3 regions of the Alkalimonas sp. NCh-2 genome follow, and region 2 is predicted to be linked to each of the others. Evidence: riboswitches for the same ligand, from Rfam matches in the RefSeq annotation. Region 2 holds a riboswitch; each other region holds the start of a gene.
What was found. A riboswitch is a leader RNA that binds a small molecule or an ion and turns the genes downstream of it on or off. The one in region 2 is predicted to bind cyclic di-GMP.
Positions count from the first base shown of each region.

Region 1: another riboswitch for cyclic di-GMP. It lies ahead of ABC502_RS17255 (OmpA family protein); the one in region 2 lies ahead of ABC502_RS05345 (DUF3718 domain-containing protein).
Region 3: another riboswitch for cyclic di-GMP. It lies ahead of ABC502_RS10770 (porin); the one in region 2 lies ahead of ABC502_RS05345 (DUF3718 domain-containing protein).

Region 1 covers NZ_JBDIUV010000008.1:38,508-43,700, reverse strand. The annotation lists gene flhA (flagellar biosynthesis protein FlhA) at 1-1,001, shown strand, start outside; cyclic di-GMP riboswitch class I at 1,318-1,407, shown strand; gene ABC502_RS17255 (OmpA family protein) at 1,563-2,426, shown strand; gene ABC502_RS17250 (sigma-54 dependent transcriptional regulator) at 2,423-3,736, shown strand; gene ABC502_RS17245 (flagellar hook-basal body complex protein FliE) at 3,745-4,065, shown strand; gene fliF (flagellar basal-body MS-ring/collar protein FliF) at 4,076-5,193, shown strand, end outside.
Region 2 covers NZ_JBDIUV010000002.1:7,729-12,921, forward strand. The annotation lists gene ABC502_RS05335 (Na/Pi symporter) at 1-766, shown strand, start outside; gene ABC502_RS05340 (MBL fold metallo-hydrolase) at 756-2,162, shown strand; cyclic di-GMP riboswitch class I at 2,246-2,336, shown strand; gene ABC502_RS05345 (DUF3718 domain-containing protein) at 2,463-2,834, shown strand; gene ABC502_RS05350 (chorismate mutase) at 2,887-4,038, opposite strand; gene ABC502_RS05355 (cytochrome b/b6 domain-containing protein) at 4,427-5,083, shown strand; gene ABC502_RS05360 (cytochrome c) at 5,136-5,193, opposite strand, start outside.
Region 3 covers NZ_JBDIUV010000003.1:345,767-350,959, forward strand. The annotation lists gene flgM (flagellar biosynthesis anti-sigma factor FlgM) at 1-4, shown strand, start outside; gene ABC502_RS10755 (flagellar protein FlgN) at 4-432, shown strand; gene ABC502_RS10760 (LPP20 family lipoprotein) at 454-906, opposite strand; gene ABC502_RS10765 (flagellar assembly protein T N-terminal domain-containing protein) at 1,066-2,202, shown strand; cyclic di-GMP riboswitch class I at 2,350-2,438, shown strand; gene ABC502_RS10770 (porin) at 2,537-3,673, shown strand; gene ABC502_RS10775 (phosphate ABC transporter substrate-binding protein) at 3,686-4,078, shown strand; gene recD (exodeoxyribonuclease V subunit alpha) at 4,144-5,193, opposite strand, start outside.

The DNA of each region.
Region 1 (5,193 bases), on a different contig from region 2:
GCTTTCGACTGGTCTATCTGGCCGACAAAGACAAAGGGGAGGAACTGGTGCAGACCTTGCGTGGCATTCGTAAAACCTTGTCTGAACAGAGCGGTTTTTTATTACCCGAAGTGCGGGTGCGGGATAACCTGCAGTTAAACCCGCAGGAATACCGTATCAAACTGGCGGGGGTGCCCTTAGCAACCGGCCGGTTAAATCCGCAGCAGTTACTGGCACTGAACACTGGTGAAGTCTATGGCCAGTTGGATGGGGAAATAACCCGGGATCCAGCCTATGGCCTGGAGGCCGTCTGGGTTGAAGCTGACAACCGGGCGAAAGCTCTGAACCTGGGGTACTCGGTGGTGGATCTGGCTACTGTGATCGCCACCCATGCCGGCAAAGTCATTAAAGAGCATTTGGCCGATCTCTTTGTGTATGAAGATGTAAAACAACTGAATAAGCGACTGGCTGCGGTAGCACCAGTACTGGCCGAAGCCCTGGATAAAGCCCTGAGCGATACTGTGCAGTTGAAGGTGTACCGCCTGTTGCTGCGTGAACAGGTCAGTCTTGGTGATATTCTCAGCATTGCCAGTACCCTGCTCGACAGCAGCGAGGTGACCAAAGATCCTATTCTGCTCACGTCCGATGTGCGTTGCGCTTTGCAGCGGGCGCTGGTGCGGCAAATCAGTGGTGACAAAGAAGAGCTCAGTGCCTATACGCTGGATGAGAAGCTGGAGCAAACGCTGCAAAGTGCGCTGAACCAGGCGATGCAGGCGGGTAAGGTGGCGCTGGATAGTTTTCCGGTTGCGCCCAATCTGCTCAGTCAGTTCCAGCGCCATATGCCACTGATCAGCAGCCAGATGCAGCAGCAAGGTTTAACACCAGCCCTGGTAGTGGTGCCACAATTAAGACCTTTGCTGGCACGTTATGCCCGTACTTTTACGCAAAACTCACTGGCGGTGTTGTCCTACAATGAAATCCCGGAAACGGTGCGGGTTAACGTGATTGGGGCCTTGGGTTAAGTGGTGATTGAACGGTCAGCCAGGCTGAATAGTGGGCTGTCATCTGCTGGTCACAGCCCGGTGCTATGGTTGCATTTCCTGGCGAAATGGCACCGGTTTATTAACATTAATGTCTTGCATAAGCTACTCTGGTCCGAACAGTTACGGCAGTGTATTTGTGATAGGTGAAAAAATGTACGGCGATAAGCCTGTGATTTTAAAAAGTAAACACCATGGTGCAAGAAAATATGCTTGCCTTATGGTACTGATTTAGTTATCGTTTAATTTGTTCAGTTTCAATTCATAATCAGCACTGCTGTTTATGAAAAATGTTAAGACAATTAAAAGGCAAACTGCACCGAAAGGGCAGGACGCAAAGCCTCCGGTCTACAGCGTATGTGTACGCTACGATAGCGGGGTTGCATTAGCTTAGCGGCATCCTTCTGGGTTGCCTCTGTCTGCGCGGCTGTCCGCTGCAAAGCAGAGCGCTTTTCTATGCAGTTTTCCTTTTAGTTTCTTCAACCTTGGTGTTGCTGCCTGGCAGTGACCGTTGTGGTTTATTAAAAGGTTTACGATGTGTCTATGGTATTTCTGACTCTCTGGTTCACTGCCGCAGCTGGTGCCCTGCCTGCACCTGTGCTGGTGCAACCGGCGGAACGGGCTGACTGGCAGTTGCACGGCAGTGCCTTTTATTGCCGTATGCAACAGGAAGTTCGTGGTTTTGGCCAGGTAAGTTTCCTGGTAGAGCCCGGTTATTCTCTGCGGCTGGAATTGGAATTGATACAACCGCATCAGGCGTTAACCGAGGCCAGTGTGATGGCCCGGCCTGCAGACTGGCAGCAGCGCATCGTTGCCACTAGCTCCTATCCTTACAGTGCTGAGTTGTACCACGACCGGCAGGTTAGCTTTATCGCAGCGGCTTTGCCGCTATTGCAACAGATACAATCCGGCCATTGGCTGGAGTTCGAGTTGGGTGCTCCGGGTCAGGTACAACCACTGTTACTCACCAGTGTGCGTGGCGCGGAAGCTGTCGCGCAGTTTCGCCGCTGCATCGCACAGATGGCACCGCTGTCCTGGCAACAAGCCAGAGATAGCGACATTCCATTTAAAGCTGGCCAGCGTACTCTCACCCGACCACAGCTGGTGCAGTTGGCTCAACTGGTGCGTTATCTGCAATTTGATCCATCCGTCCACAAAATTCTGATTGATGGCCACAGTGATGATGTGGGTACCTCGTTAGCCAACCGACTGGTATCAAAAGAAAGAGCCGATGAAGTGGCTGCACAGCTGATCGAGCTGGGTGTCAAAGCCGCCATGTTGGAGGTGAGGGCCCATGGTAATCGCTACCCATTGTTACATCACCAAGGCACGTCTGGAGCGACGAACAGTCGGGTTACCGTCCGACTTATTCGCGCAGGAACAGAACAGGAGGTTACTACTCGATGAATGTTGCTTATGTCCTTTGGATAGCACAACAACAGCCGGATGCGGAAATCCGCCAATGTATCTGTAGTGAAGGCTATCAACTGCTGCATACCGCCCAGGTTACTGACATCGTCAGCCTGTGCCATGATTATCAACCGGCGCTGGTGTTTATCGATTGCGATATGACACAAATGGCGTTGCCGGATTTGGTCAGTCTGGTGTGTCGCAAGCTGCCGTCAGCACAAATTATCAGCATGGTGGGTAACGACCAAAGTGTAGTAGCATCCGATACCTTACAAAGCGGCGCAATTGATTATTTACTGAAGCCTTTTTTTACGTCTCAGTTAAAAACGTCCATTCGCAATGCCACAGCAATGAGCCGGGGCTTACAAGATCTGGTCGCGGTTTCGCATGCAAGCCGGCAGATTTTGCAGTTGGCCAACCGGGCCGCGCAAACAGAAGCCAGTGTGTTGATCCTTGGCGAGTCCGGCACAGGTAAAGAGCGTTTGGCTAACTTTATTCATCAGGCTTCAGATCGTGCCGACCAGCCTTTTATTGCAGTGAACTGCGCTGCCATTCCTGAACATATGTTAGAAGCCATGTTATTTGGCCACAACAAAGGCGCCTTTACCGGGGCCGTAAACCAGCAGATTGGTAAATTTGAAGCCGCCAATGGCGGCACTATTTTGCTGGATGAAATTTCAGAGCTACCGCTGGCGCTGCAAGCCAAGCTGTTGCGGGTACTGCAGGAGCGTGAAGTAGAGCGGCTGGGCAGCAACAATCGCATCAAGCTGGATATTCGCGTGATTGCCGCCAGCAACAAAAATCTGCGCAGCCAGGTGGAGCAAGGCTTATTCCGGGAAGATTTATTTTACCGGCTGGATGTGTTGCCACTCAGTTGGCCGGCCTTGCGTGAGCGGCGGGACGATATTTTGCCACTGGCGGAGTTCTTTCTTCAAAAATACGGCAATGGCAACTATCGCTTAAGTCGTGACGCGGCGAATGTGCTGCTGCAATACAACTGGCCGGGCAATGTGCGTGAGCTGGAGAATGTGATGCAGCGGGCATTGGTGATGGCTCGTGGTATGGAGCTGCAAATTGCCGATCTGAATTTACCGCAATGCCATCCACAAGCGGCGGCGATTTGCGCCAGTTTGTTAAAACAAAGCAAGAAAAATGCTGAGTTTGATTACATCTTAAATGTACTCAACAAGTTCAACGGTCACCGTACACTCACTGCCCAGGCATTGGGGGTGAGCACCCGTGCCCTGCGTTACAAATTAGCTGCCATGCGTGAGCATGGTGTCAACATTGATGCATTAGCTTCTTAAGGATAACGATGATGATTTCACCCGTAAACAGTCAAAGCCAGATGCTGGACATGATGACCAGGTTGCAGCAAGTCGCCGGGAATGAAGGCATTGCGCCTGCCCGCAATGACAGCGGCATCAGCAGTGATTTTTCCCAGGTCATTCGCGCGGTAAACCAGCAACAGAATATTGCCGCGGATCTGATGACGGCTGTGGATACCGGTCGCAGCGATGATGTGGTTGGCGCTATGGTTGCGAGCCAAAAAGCGGATTTAAGTTTCTCTATGTTGCTGCAGGTACGCAATAAAGTATTGAGCGGCATCGATGATGTGATGCGGATGTCATTGTAAGGACACTGTGATGAAAGGTGAAATTGTAAAAGCCACGCCAGCGGCTGCCAGCGACAGTAACTTGCGGGAGAAGGTTATTAACCTGTCCAGCCGTTTCAGCTGGTTGCAGGCCGGGGACCGGAGCATTGCGTCCATTGCCTTGCTGGCAACGCTGGTGGCGGCCACCATTGTGTTAATTCTTTGGACTTCCGCCAAGAATTATGTGCCGCTCTATGGCAACCAGGAGCATTACGACAAAGCTGGAATTCTGGAAATACTGGACCGGGAGAAGGTCACTTTTCGTATTGATACCAACACCGGCAATATCATGGTGCCACAAAATCGTTTAGCTGATGCGCGCATTATGCTGGCGGCTCGCGGTGTCAAAGCTGCCATGCCTGAGGGGCTGTCGACTATTGGTGACAAAGTCACGATGGGAACCAGTCAGTTTATGGAGTCCATGCAGTATCAGCATGCCTTGGAAGGTGAGTTGGCACGTACCATTATTACCATGGATGGTATTCGTAACAGCCGGGTGCATATGGCTATTCCGAAACGGAGTTTGTTTGTTGGCCGGCAGGAAGAGAAATCCGCAGCTTCGGTGATGGTGGATTTAGCGCCGGGCTATGAGCTAAGCGGTAATCAGGTCGAGGCGATTGTGAGCCTGATTGTTGGGAGTGTCTCCGGATTGGATCCCCGCAATGTATCTGTGGTGGATCAACGAGGCCGGTTGCTGACCGGTGATTTGTACGACGATGCCCCAATCGGCAAAGAAACAGATAAGAAACTCGCCTTTGTGCAGAAGCTGGAACGCAATATCGAACAGCGTGCTGCCATTATGCTGCTCCCTATTTTAGGCGATGGCAACTACCGCATTCAGGTGTCGTCTGATGTTGATTTTAGTGTGGTCGAAGAAACCCGTGAAGCCATCGATCCTGCCTCAGTGCTTCGCTCCGAGTCGGTGAAAACAGATACCATGCTGGATCAACTGGCCATGGGGATCCCTGGCGCGTTGGCAAATCAGCCACCCCTGCCGGCCGATCAGCAAGCCGCAGACAATAATCAGCGTACCTCTGAACGCAATGAAAGCAGCCGGCAGTTTGAGAGTGGCCGGGCGGTGACCCACACCCGCTATGAAGTGGGGAGGCT
Region 2 (5,193 bases):
GGCTTTTAGTCTGGCCTTGTTTCACACCTTATTCAACGTGCTTGGGGTACTGCTGATGTGGCCGATCAGTGACCGGCTGGTGTTGTGGTTAAATGGGCGTTTTCGTCGAGAGCCGAGCGATCGGTTGCGGATGTTGGATCAGTCCAGTCTGGCGATCCCTGCATTGGCGCTTAAAACATTGACCATGGAGCAGCAGCATGTGTTGCAGCAGTTTTGTCGCCTGGCTGGCAGTATGGATCATAAACCGATGGAGCAGTCGGTATTGGATGAGTTGCGTCAGTCGCAACGCACCATTGCCCGATTCAGTAGCCAGTTAGGTCAACAACCGCTGCAATCTGCTGAGTCCGATTTGTTGAATGCTTTAGCGAAAAGCCAGCTGAGGGTAGAGCTTTTGCTGCAAATGCTGCCGCAACTGGAGCATCGCTTTGAACATGATCGCGCCGGGATCCGGCTGGAAGCCGAATTCTGGCGTCAGTTAGCTGCGCTGGATTTACCGGCCGGAACAGGCCAGATTTCAGCCTTGTATCGCGAGATTAGCCGTTGGCGTACTGCGGAGAAACAGCAACTGGTGGCCCCTGCGCAATTAAGTGCAGCCTTGCACAGTGGTCATGGGGGGGAGTGGTTGTTACGATTGGCTGAGCTGCGTCGTTTTGATCATCACCTGACCAAGGCCATGCTGGGGGTTGCCCAGATCCAGCAATACTATGAGCGGCAGCAAGAGGCCGTGAGCACAGCGACAGAAATAGGAGAGCTCGATGCCAGTTAATGCGCAACTTACCTTTATCGGAGGGGCTGGCCAAGTCACCGGCTCCTGTTATTTACTGGAATTAAACGATAAAAAGATACTGCTTGATTGCGGTATGGTGCAGGGGGGCGATCAGATACGCGAGTGGCACAAATTCCGTTTTCAGTTCCGACCCAAAGATATTGATGCGGTGATTTTGTCGCATGCTCATATTGACCACAGTGGCTTATTGCCTTTGCTGGTCGCCAAAGGTTTTCATGGCAAAATTTACTGTACCAAAGGTACCGCTGAGTTACTGCCTGTGTTGTTAAAAGATTCAGTACATTTGTATTTAAAAGATCTGGAATGGAAGAATAAACGAGCAGCCAGGGCAGGAAAAAAAGAGATACAGCCGGTGATGCAGTTAAGCGATGCTGAACGGGTAGTGGCTTTATGCGAACCTCAGCCCTACAACAAGCGGTTGGTACCAATGCCCGGCATGGAGCTGGAGTTTAACGATGCAGGCCATATTCTGGGCTCGGCCATTGTCCAGCTCTGGTTGAAGGGCCGGCAAGGCATGCGGCATCTGGTGTTTTCCGGTGATTTGGGAAATCCTGCTACGGTGTTGATGCACGATCCGGCGCAGATTGAGCATGCGGATGTGGTGCTGATGGAAAGTACCTATGGCGATCGCAATCATCAGGATGTGGAGCACACCGTCGCGGAGTTTGCTGCGGCACTGGATGCCGCCTACGAGGCCGGCGGTAATGTTTATATTCCGGCTTTTGCACTGGGCCGCTCGCAAGAAATCTTGTACTACCTGGGGGTGTTGTATCATCAGGGTAAATTGAAACAAAAAGTTGTGTTTTTGGACAGTCCGATGGCCATTAGCATCACTGAAATTTACGACCGCTTTTTCCACAGTATGGATCCTGACGATACCCGGGTTTTAAAACAGCAGAACGTGCGCGATCTGGCGTCGTTTTTACCGATCCTGAAGCTATCGGAAACAGTGGAAGACTCGATGGCCATTAACCGCTTTAAACAAGGGGCTATCATCATTGCTGGCAGTGGGATGTGCAATGGCGGTCGTATTGTGCATCATTTCAAACACAATCTGTGGAAGAACTCGAACCATCTGATTTTTGTTGGCTTTCAGGCGCAAGGCACTTTAGGACGCCGGCTGGTGGATGGTGAGCAGCGTATTAAGCTGTTTGGCCAAGATATTGTGGTTAAAGCCAAAGTCCACACCATAGGGGGCTTTTCTGCCCATGCTGGCCAAAGTGAGTTGTTGCAGTGGGCTGAGGCCATTGGTGGTCAGCCAAAATTCTGGTTGGTACACGGTGAGAGTAAAGCGCAACAGGCCTTGCAGCAGGAAATGATCCAGCGCGGGCTCCAGGTTGAGATAGCCTCACAGGGCCAGCAAATAAGTCTTTAACCGGTTCGACCGGTTCACTTATTTAAACGATGAAATTTTTATGACGCTATTGCCAAAGTCGTTTGAACTGGTTACTATGTGCACACTTCGAAAGGCAAGACATCCGAAAGGGTGATCACGCAAAGCTTCAGGTCTAAAGGAAACATCGTTTCCCATGATAGCTGGGCTGCCATTAAGCGTCGTCCTGACCTTAATGTGAACTGCAAACAGCAGTAGTCATATCGACCTTTCGCAAGCACAAGCTAATCACCATTCAAAGATGAATGGATTCTGACTAATTACTGTTTTTGGAGCCAGAAAATGAAATTGAAATTTGTAGCTTTAGCGTCTGTTCTTGCAGCCACTGGTGTGTTCAGCTCACAGGCTCAGGCCGATCAACAACTTGCCCTGTCTATTTGCTCCTACGTTGCAGCAGATAGCCGTAACGATTTACGCAAAACCCTTAGCGATCACCGTCTGCGCTTGCGCAACGTTTATGATGGTATCGTATGTGATGGCTTGCCGCTGGTGCGTCATGCTATTCGTCACAATGCCAACGACACTGCGGACTTTATTATCCGTCAGTTACCAGGCAGCCAGGTTGCTAATTCTGGTGATATTGAGTGGGCAGAAAGCAACGGCTTTTCTGGCTCGCCAGTGATTGAATCCATTCGTGCCCGTGCTAACAGCTAAGTAGCCCCCCTGTTTTATAGAAGGCGCCCGAGTGGCGCCTTCTTTTTGTGTGCTAAGCCGGTACTTCAGTTGGCTGTATATCTTCACTTGGGTAGCAGCCAAGTACTTTAATAAATTTAGTGATGCGGTTTAGCTCTTCCAGTGCCCGGGTCATGGCGTAGTCGCCTGCATTGGCCAGTACATCGACATAAAACATTTCTTCCCATGGATTGCCCGGAATTGGCCGTGACTCTAACTTAGCCATGCTGATGCCGTGGCGTTTTAACACCGTTAAGGCGTCTACCAAAGCACCGGGTTGTTGGCCGGTAAACATAATAAAGGTGGTTTTGGCGGGTATAGCCTTGGCCACACTGATGGCTTTACGGGCGACCACGATAAAGCGACTGACATTGTCTTTTTGATTGGCCAGATCCCGGGCCAGTACCTCCAGGCCATAGATTTTACCACCAGCTTCACCACCAATCGCTACGATGGTCGGGTCCTGTTTTTGCTGCACCCGCTGAAAGGCATCGGAGGAGCTGTCGCAATACTCTACCTTGATGTTGGTCAGGCCTAACAAAAACTGGCTGCACTGAGCAATCACCTGAGGGTGAGCACAGATTTGCCGGATTTGGTTGAGGGCTGCGCCGGGCAGGCCCAGTACACAGTGATCTATCGGGTGGGTCAGCTCACCAACAATGGATAAACGGGTGTGTTGCAGCAGATCATAAACCTCATTAATGCTGCCGGAAGAGGTATTTTCTATCGGTAGTACGGCATAATCGGCATGGCCGGTTTCAACCGCTTTGATGATCTCATTAAAGCTGTCGCAGCCAATATCGATAATCTGCTCAGCACGGCGGGTAAAGTATTTTTGTGTTGCCCAGTAGCTGTATGAACCCTGACCTCCCAGATAAGCAACCTTGACGGATGGTCCTTGCATACCCCGCAGCTCCCCCTGCAGTTTGGCTTGTTGTTGCAGTACAGAGTCTTCAATAATCACATGAAATAAACGGGTGACGTAATGTGCATCCAGCTCCATTGTTTTGCCACTCTCGATCAGTCGCAGCAGTAACTCTTCCTCACGCTGTTGATCACGAATGGGTTTGTTCTGGCTGATTTTTGCCTCAGCAACCGCAAGAGCCAGTTTGCGTCGTTTGGCCAGCAGTTGCAGCAACTCCTGATCAGTCTGTTGGATTTGTTGTCGTACTTCGGTAAGTTCCATCACGGATCATCCTCGTTGCATTAGTGTGTCGGTGTTTGGTGGCAAAAAAAAACCTCCCATGGTGGGAGGTTTTAGGTGTTCAGCACGCGCGCAACACTACCTCCCGGATTGGGTGGTAAAGAAGCTAAAAAAGAAAGTGTTGAATGTGCGTCGTTTCATCTGGTTTTTTTATCAGTCTGGATGGCTAAAGTCAACTAATAAATAGCTGTCGGTTGTATCTTTGTTTGATATTCTTTTGTGATCCTGTGGCCAACTAATGGCTTATGCTAGAATCGCAGGCACAAGGTTGTTGGTTGTGCTGCAAACCCATTGACTGAGTGGGTGGCCATTAGCGGGTATCTATCCAGCCATAATTAGCAATCCATTGGGTAACATTCAGGAGTTATGCATGAAGGTTATGAAGAAAGTGTGGGATCCTGCGGTGCGCTTTTTCCATTGGAGCCAAGTAGCACTGTTGGCCGGGCTTTGGTATACCGGCACCGAGGGATTGATGGAGTGGCACCAATTGCTGGCATATACCCTGGCCGCAGTATTGTTGGCGCGAATTTGTTGGGGATTTTATGGCAGCCAAAGTGCCCGTTTCAGCCAGTTTGCGGCCAATCCGCTCAAAGCCATCCGTTATTTACGGCAGCCAGAACCTGTCATGGGGCACAACCCGGCTTCGTCGTACATGATTTTCGCTTTGCTGCTATTGGTGTTGTTACAGTTTGTCTCGGGCCTGATGACGACCGATCACATTTTTACCGATGGCCCTCTGGTGCGTTATGTCTCAAGCGACATGGTGTCTTTGGCCACCCGATGGCACAAGCTTGGGATTGATATTTTACTGATAGCAGTGCTGGTGCATATCGTTGCTGCTATCTGGCATAGCTGGCGTCATCATAACGTCATTATGGGGATGCTGCATGGCAAGTTGAGTGCTCCCGACGAGCTGAAGGTGCCGGCACCGAAAACGGGGTGGAGCTTCTTTGGGTTGGTTTTGCTTTTTTGCCTGGCATTTTATTGGTGGCAAGGGGCGGACTTGATCCGGATCTTGTCGTACTAATCAAAGGGGCAGAGGTCAAAGGGGCCATAGGCCCCTGCTGGTCAAGCCAGGCTTAATCGGCCCGATAGTTGTCGTGGCAAGCTTTGCAGTTGTTGGCAAACTCACGGAAG
Region 3 (5,193 bases), on a different contig from region 2:
CTGATGACCGCCACTGATCTGAACACCCTACTGCAACAGCAAAAGGAGCACCTGGATGTGCTCCTTTCGTTATTACGGCAAGAAATTTCCGCCATCAGCAACCGGCAGCCTGACGAGCTGGAAGCTGTTGGCAGCACAAAAGTCGCTTGTCTCGAAGCCCTGCAGCAACTGGACCAACAGATAGCCACACACCCACAGCTGTCTGAAGCCAGGCAAACCAATACCTTTAAAGAAGCCGTCAGCGCGATGGACCAGGTCTTGGCTGAGTGCAAACAACAAAATGAAGTGAACCGATTGGCCTTGGAGCAAAGCCAGCTGAACTTACAGCATTTTAAAAACGAACTGCTGCAACTGCATGGTAAATCCGGCCTTACCTACGATCGCAAAGGCAAACCAGCGGTAGAACATAAAGGTACTGGCTTTAAAGCCTGATAAGAAAAGCCAGCACTTCAGCTAGTAATAACGGACATGGCGAATACGGCGTTGCGGTTGCTGCGCCTGATACAACTCATAGACATGGCGGAAATCCAGCTCAAGCTCAGTGGCGTAGGCATCGCCTATCGGATAGCTTTTTACTACCCTGGCTCCACGAATCACTCCCTGCACTGATGCTCGTAACTGCTCATTATGAATAAGCAGTTGCTGCATGCTGGTGTTGGCATCAATTCGCTGGCCATACACCTGCTCCGCCAGCTCACGGTAGGCATCTAACTTGGATGCCTGCAAGGCCATCAGCATCTTGTGCTGTTCATCCTGCCCTGGCTGCAAGGATAAAGGCGCATAGCCAACAGCCCGCAGTACTGGAAATTGCTCAGGAGCAACTGTTTCCCACTCGACATGGCGATCGGCTACCAGGCTACAGGCCGATAACAGCAGCAGGCTGCACATAATCAGGACTTTGTTCATCATCAATCTCCGTAAGTGATAAAATTTAAAAGCAAAACACGCGCCAACTTGCTATCTCTGGTGCCCTTCTGCTAACAATGGTACATAACTTGCTTTTTCAATCAGTAGAAACCACACAACGTCAAAAGTCTGGCGTAGTAAGTGTTGAGGAAATGCGTCATGCGAATGCTGTTTATCGGGCTGGGATTGCTGCTTATCAGCTTAAATACTGCAGCTGACTGGATTGAAGCCAGCGGTCAGGCCGTGATCCGAGGCGGAGATGAAACGGACGCACGTGCCAGAGCCACTGAAGATGCAGTACGGCGAGCCTTGCTCTATGCAGGTGCTTCCATCACTAGCGTGCAACAAGTTACCAATGGCCTGCTCACCGAAAGCTCGATGCAATGGCAGAGTCAGGCGGAAGTCCGGCAAATTGAGCTGGTACGGGAGCAACGCATTGGCCGCACCCTGGAAGTAACGATCCGGGCAGATATATTCCCACAACATGCCCAATGTCAGGGTGCCGGCTACAAAAAACCAGTCTTGATTAGCCCTTTTCCGCTGCGTCATCCTCAGCAAAGCGTGATTGGTGATCTACACCCCCTCGGTGAAGTCAGTGCCAGAAAGCTGCATCAGCAGTTGCAGGGATTATCCAACAGTACCATCCCCACCTGGCTGGAGCACCCTGATCTAAGTCGTCCCTTGTCCACACGCGAACGAAGCAGTTTATTGCAACAAACCAATGCGGACTACCTGGTGACGGCCAGTATAGAAGATATCTCTTTGGGCGAGCGCACCGATATGAACCTGCGCTTTTGGTCCGATGCCAGACGTGAGCGTTTTTTTCATATGCGGCTGCAACTGCAACAATTAAGTACAGGTAAGGTGCTGTTTCAACAGGAATACCGTACCCAGGCACGCTGGGATTTCCGTAAACGCACCAGCATCACTCCACATGATCATCGCTTCTGGCAGACCAGCTACGGCGAAGCGGTTAGCCGGGTCCTGGATGCTGCTGTGATGGATATTGACGATGCACTGCGCTGCGAACCTTTCGTTGCCGCTATCACTGAAGTTGGTAACAACCGGATCCAGTTACAAAGTGGGCAGAATGCCGGCCTCCGCCATGGAGATGAGCTGACTATCTTGTATCGTCAGCAAGGCATCCAAGGAGACAATACCCGCTTTCGTATCAGCCCACTCACAGTCCGTATTACTGAGCTGGGCTTCGACTGGGCCATCGCCGTGAGCAGCAACGAACAATTATTAAGCAATGTGCAGGTTGGTGATGTCGCCACAAAATTGACCAATAAATGATTCAAAAAAGCACTATTCATAAAGATGGCCAATACCACTTTTGGTGCCAGCCCTGAGCGTCATTCACCTGCAGCCCTGGTGATAACCGGGGCTTGGTACTTTATTCGGTATTACTTTACAGGTCTGACCATTATCTGTACAATCCGCGCCTCATCCTGGCAAGTCAGCTGAAAAGCTGAACACGCAAAGTCATGGGCCTAACGGAACTGAATTCCTATGGCAGCCAGACTGCACCTCTTCAAGCATTGGCTTGCCTCGATGGAAATTGCACTGTGTTAACAGCTGGATTGCCAAAGCACAGTGGTACAATCAACTACCGGGGTAGACATTCAACATGGTATCAAAGATCAAACAACTCAGCCTGGCTGTGCTACTGGCAGCAACCGCTTCAGCCGCACAGGCAGATGTTCGTTTCAATGGTTTTGCCTCCATCAAAGCAGGCAGCACATTATCAAGTTCAGATAACTTGTATGGTTATGATAAAGAAGTCGACTTTAAAAATGAGTCACTTTTTGCACTGCAGGTGCAGGCCGACTTAGCCGACCGTTTGTCAGTAACCGCTCAATTGATGGGCCGTGGTGCCAACGACTTCAAAGCAGAATTTGAGTGGGCTTATTTAACTTATGAGCTGAATCAGCAGACGCGGATCAATGCTGGCCGTCTGCGGACCCCCTTTTACCGCTACTCCGATTTTATGGATGTTGGTTATGCCTATGATTGGGCCCGGGTTCCTAACTCGGTCTACAACTTGGATTTTAATAATCTGGAAGGCGTTTCATTGGTACGTTTTGGTCAATTGGGTACGGTTGACTCCACCTTACAATTCATCCTGGGCAGCTACAGCGGCACCACCAACATGACTCCGGTGCCATTCGATGCTAATATCGACCGGGTGGCAGGGGCTACTTGGGAACTGACACAAGGCAATTTCAGCGCCAGACTTGCTTATTTAACCGGTAAATTAACCATGGTTGATCAGGATGGCGAACTGTCCGGTTTGCTGAACCTGCTGGAGCAGTCTGGTTTTGCTGACACCGCCAGCCAAATCCGCATTGATGATGCCCGCAGTGCTTTTATGGGTCTAGCACTTGGCTACGACAATGGCAGTCTGGTCTTGAGTGGTGAAATCGTCCGTGCCCGTACCAAAGATACCGTGATCCCAACGCAGAATGGTTTTTACCTGTCAGCTGGCTATCGCATCAACAGCTACACGCCTTTTGTTAGCTTTGAGCGTCGTGATAACGAAGGACGGTCTGAAATTTACCAGGCGATGGCCGAAGGCAACCCGCTCCGCCCTTTCGTTGCTGAGACCGTGGAATACTTCACCATCCAGCGCGATACCTGGAATATCGGCAGCCGTTACGATTTCCATCCATCTGCCGCACTGAAGATGCAGTTTAGCTCGCAGAAAAATAAAGTGGCCGATCGCCGTGATCAGTTGCTGACCGTCGGCATTGATTTGGTATTTTAAGGAGCCATCGCTATGAAAAAAACTCTGATTGCTGCATTCGCTCTGGTTTCCACGCTGTGTTCAGCCGAGATTGCTATTATCGCCCACCCGGCAGCGGCCGATGTCAGCTTGGAAGAAGTGTCTCGCATTTATATGGGACGCGCTGGTAGCCTGATGCCAGTTAACCTGCCTGAGAACCATGCCCTGCGTGATCAGTTCGAGCAGGAAGCTCTGGGTCGCAGCCCAGCACAAATGAAAGCTTACTGGTCTCGCCTGGTCTTTACCGGCAAAGGCCGCCCACCGGTGGAGGTCGACTCAGTTGCTGCTAAAATTGAGTTTGTTGCAGCCAACCCAAATAGCCTGGGTTATATCCCTGCCAGTGACGTGACGGATCAGGTACGAGTGATTGCTACCATCGCCAACTAAGGCGCTGCTTTACTGATTAAAAATGCCGGCTAGAAGCCGGCATTTTCTTTGGGTTAAAGCCCCTATCACACCAAAGCAAAGCCACTGGCCCGCTGCACACGCTGCGCTATGGTACTGGCCAGCACAGCATCATTATCGTAAATCAGGGTAAACCTTGTTTTGGCCCGGGTGATACCGGTATAAAGCAGCTCACGGGTCAGCACCGGACTACTGCTCGCCGGCAACAGCAAGGCAGTATGGCCAAACTCTGAACCCTGTGATTTATGCACCGTCATGGCAAACACCGTTTCGACGCTGTGCAACCGGCTGGGCAACACCCAGCGAATACCTCCCTCACCATCCGAAAACGCCACCCGCAGTACCGTGCCCGCTTGCTCCTGCATGGCTAAACAGACACCAATATCGCCATTCATCAGCTGCAAGTGATAATCGTTGCGGGTCATCAGCACCGGCCGGCCCGGATACCAGGCCTGGCTCTGCGGCTTGATCAGATCATGCCGGGCCAGTAGCTGCTCGATGCGGGTATTCAGCCCTTGCACGCCCCAGTCCCCTTCGCGCACAGCGCCAAGCAGCTGAAAATCACGTTGCAATGCCAAAATCTGCAGTGCAGCCTGGTTACGCTGCACTGGCTCGGCTGCAGGGTCAAACCCAGCCACGGCGGTTAAATACGGCCGGTAGCCGGTCAGCAGCAACGCCTTCAGGGCATCGCCAAAAGACGTTGCTGCAAAAGTGGATGCCGTGGTCCGGGCTACTGCTCCGACCGATGTGGACATACTTTGCTGCAGCAACTGTACCGGGCTGTCCTGCTTAGCGGCTATCGCTTTGATAACCGCTATTGCAGAACGGGCATTTTCAGAAGGATCCATGGCCGCAGCAGCTTCAACCTCAGTAGCAGTACCGCCACGATTGACCAGGCTGGCCAACTGATGAATAGCCCCCCCTTCTTTAAAGCGATAACTGTGGCGCAGCATCGCAGTAACCTGTGCCAGCGCCGGGGCATCCTCTGTTGCCACAAACTGCTCTGGCACCCTGGCTGCGCACAAGTCTTGCAAATAGGCCGCTATGCCTGGCCGGTAGTTGCCGGCTTCGGCAAAACGACACAAGTCCCCCAGCAC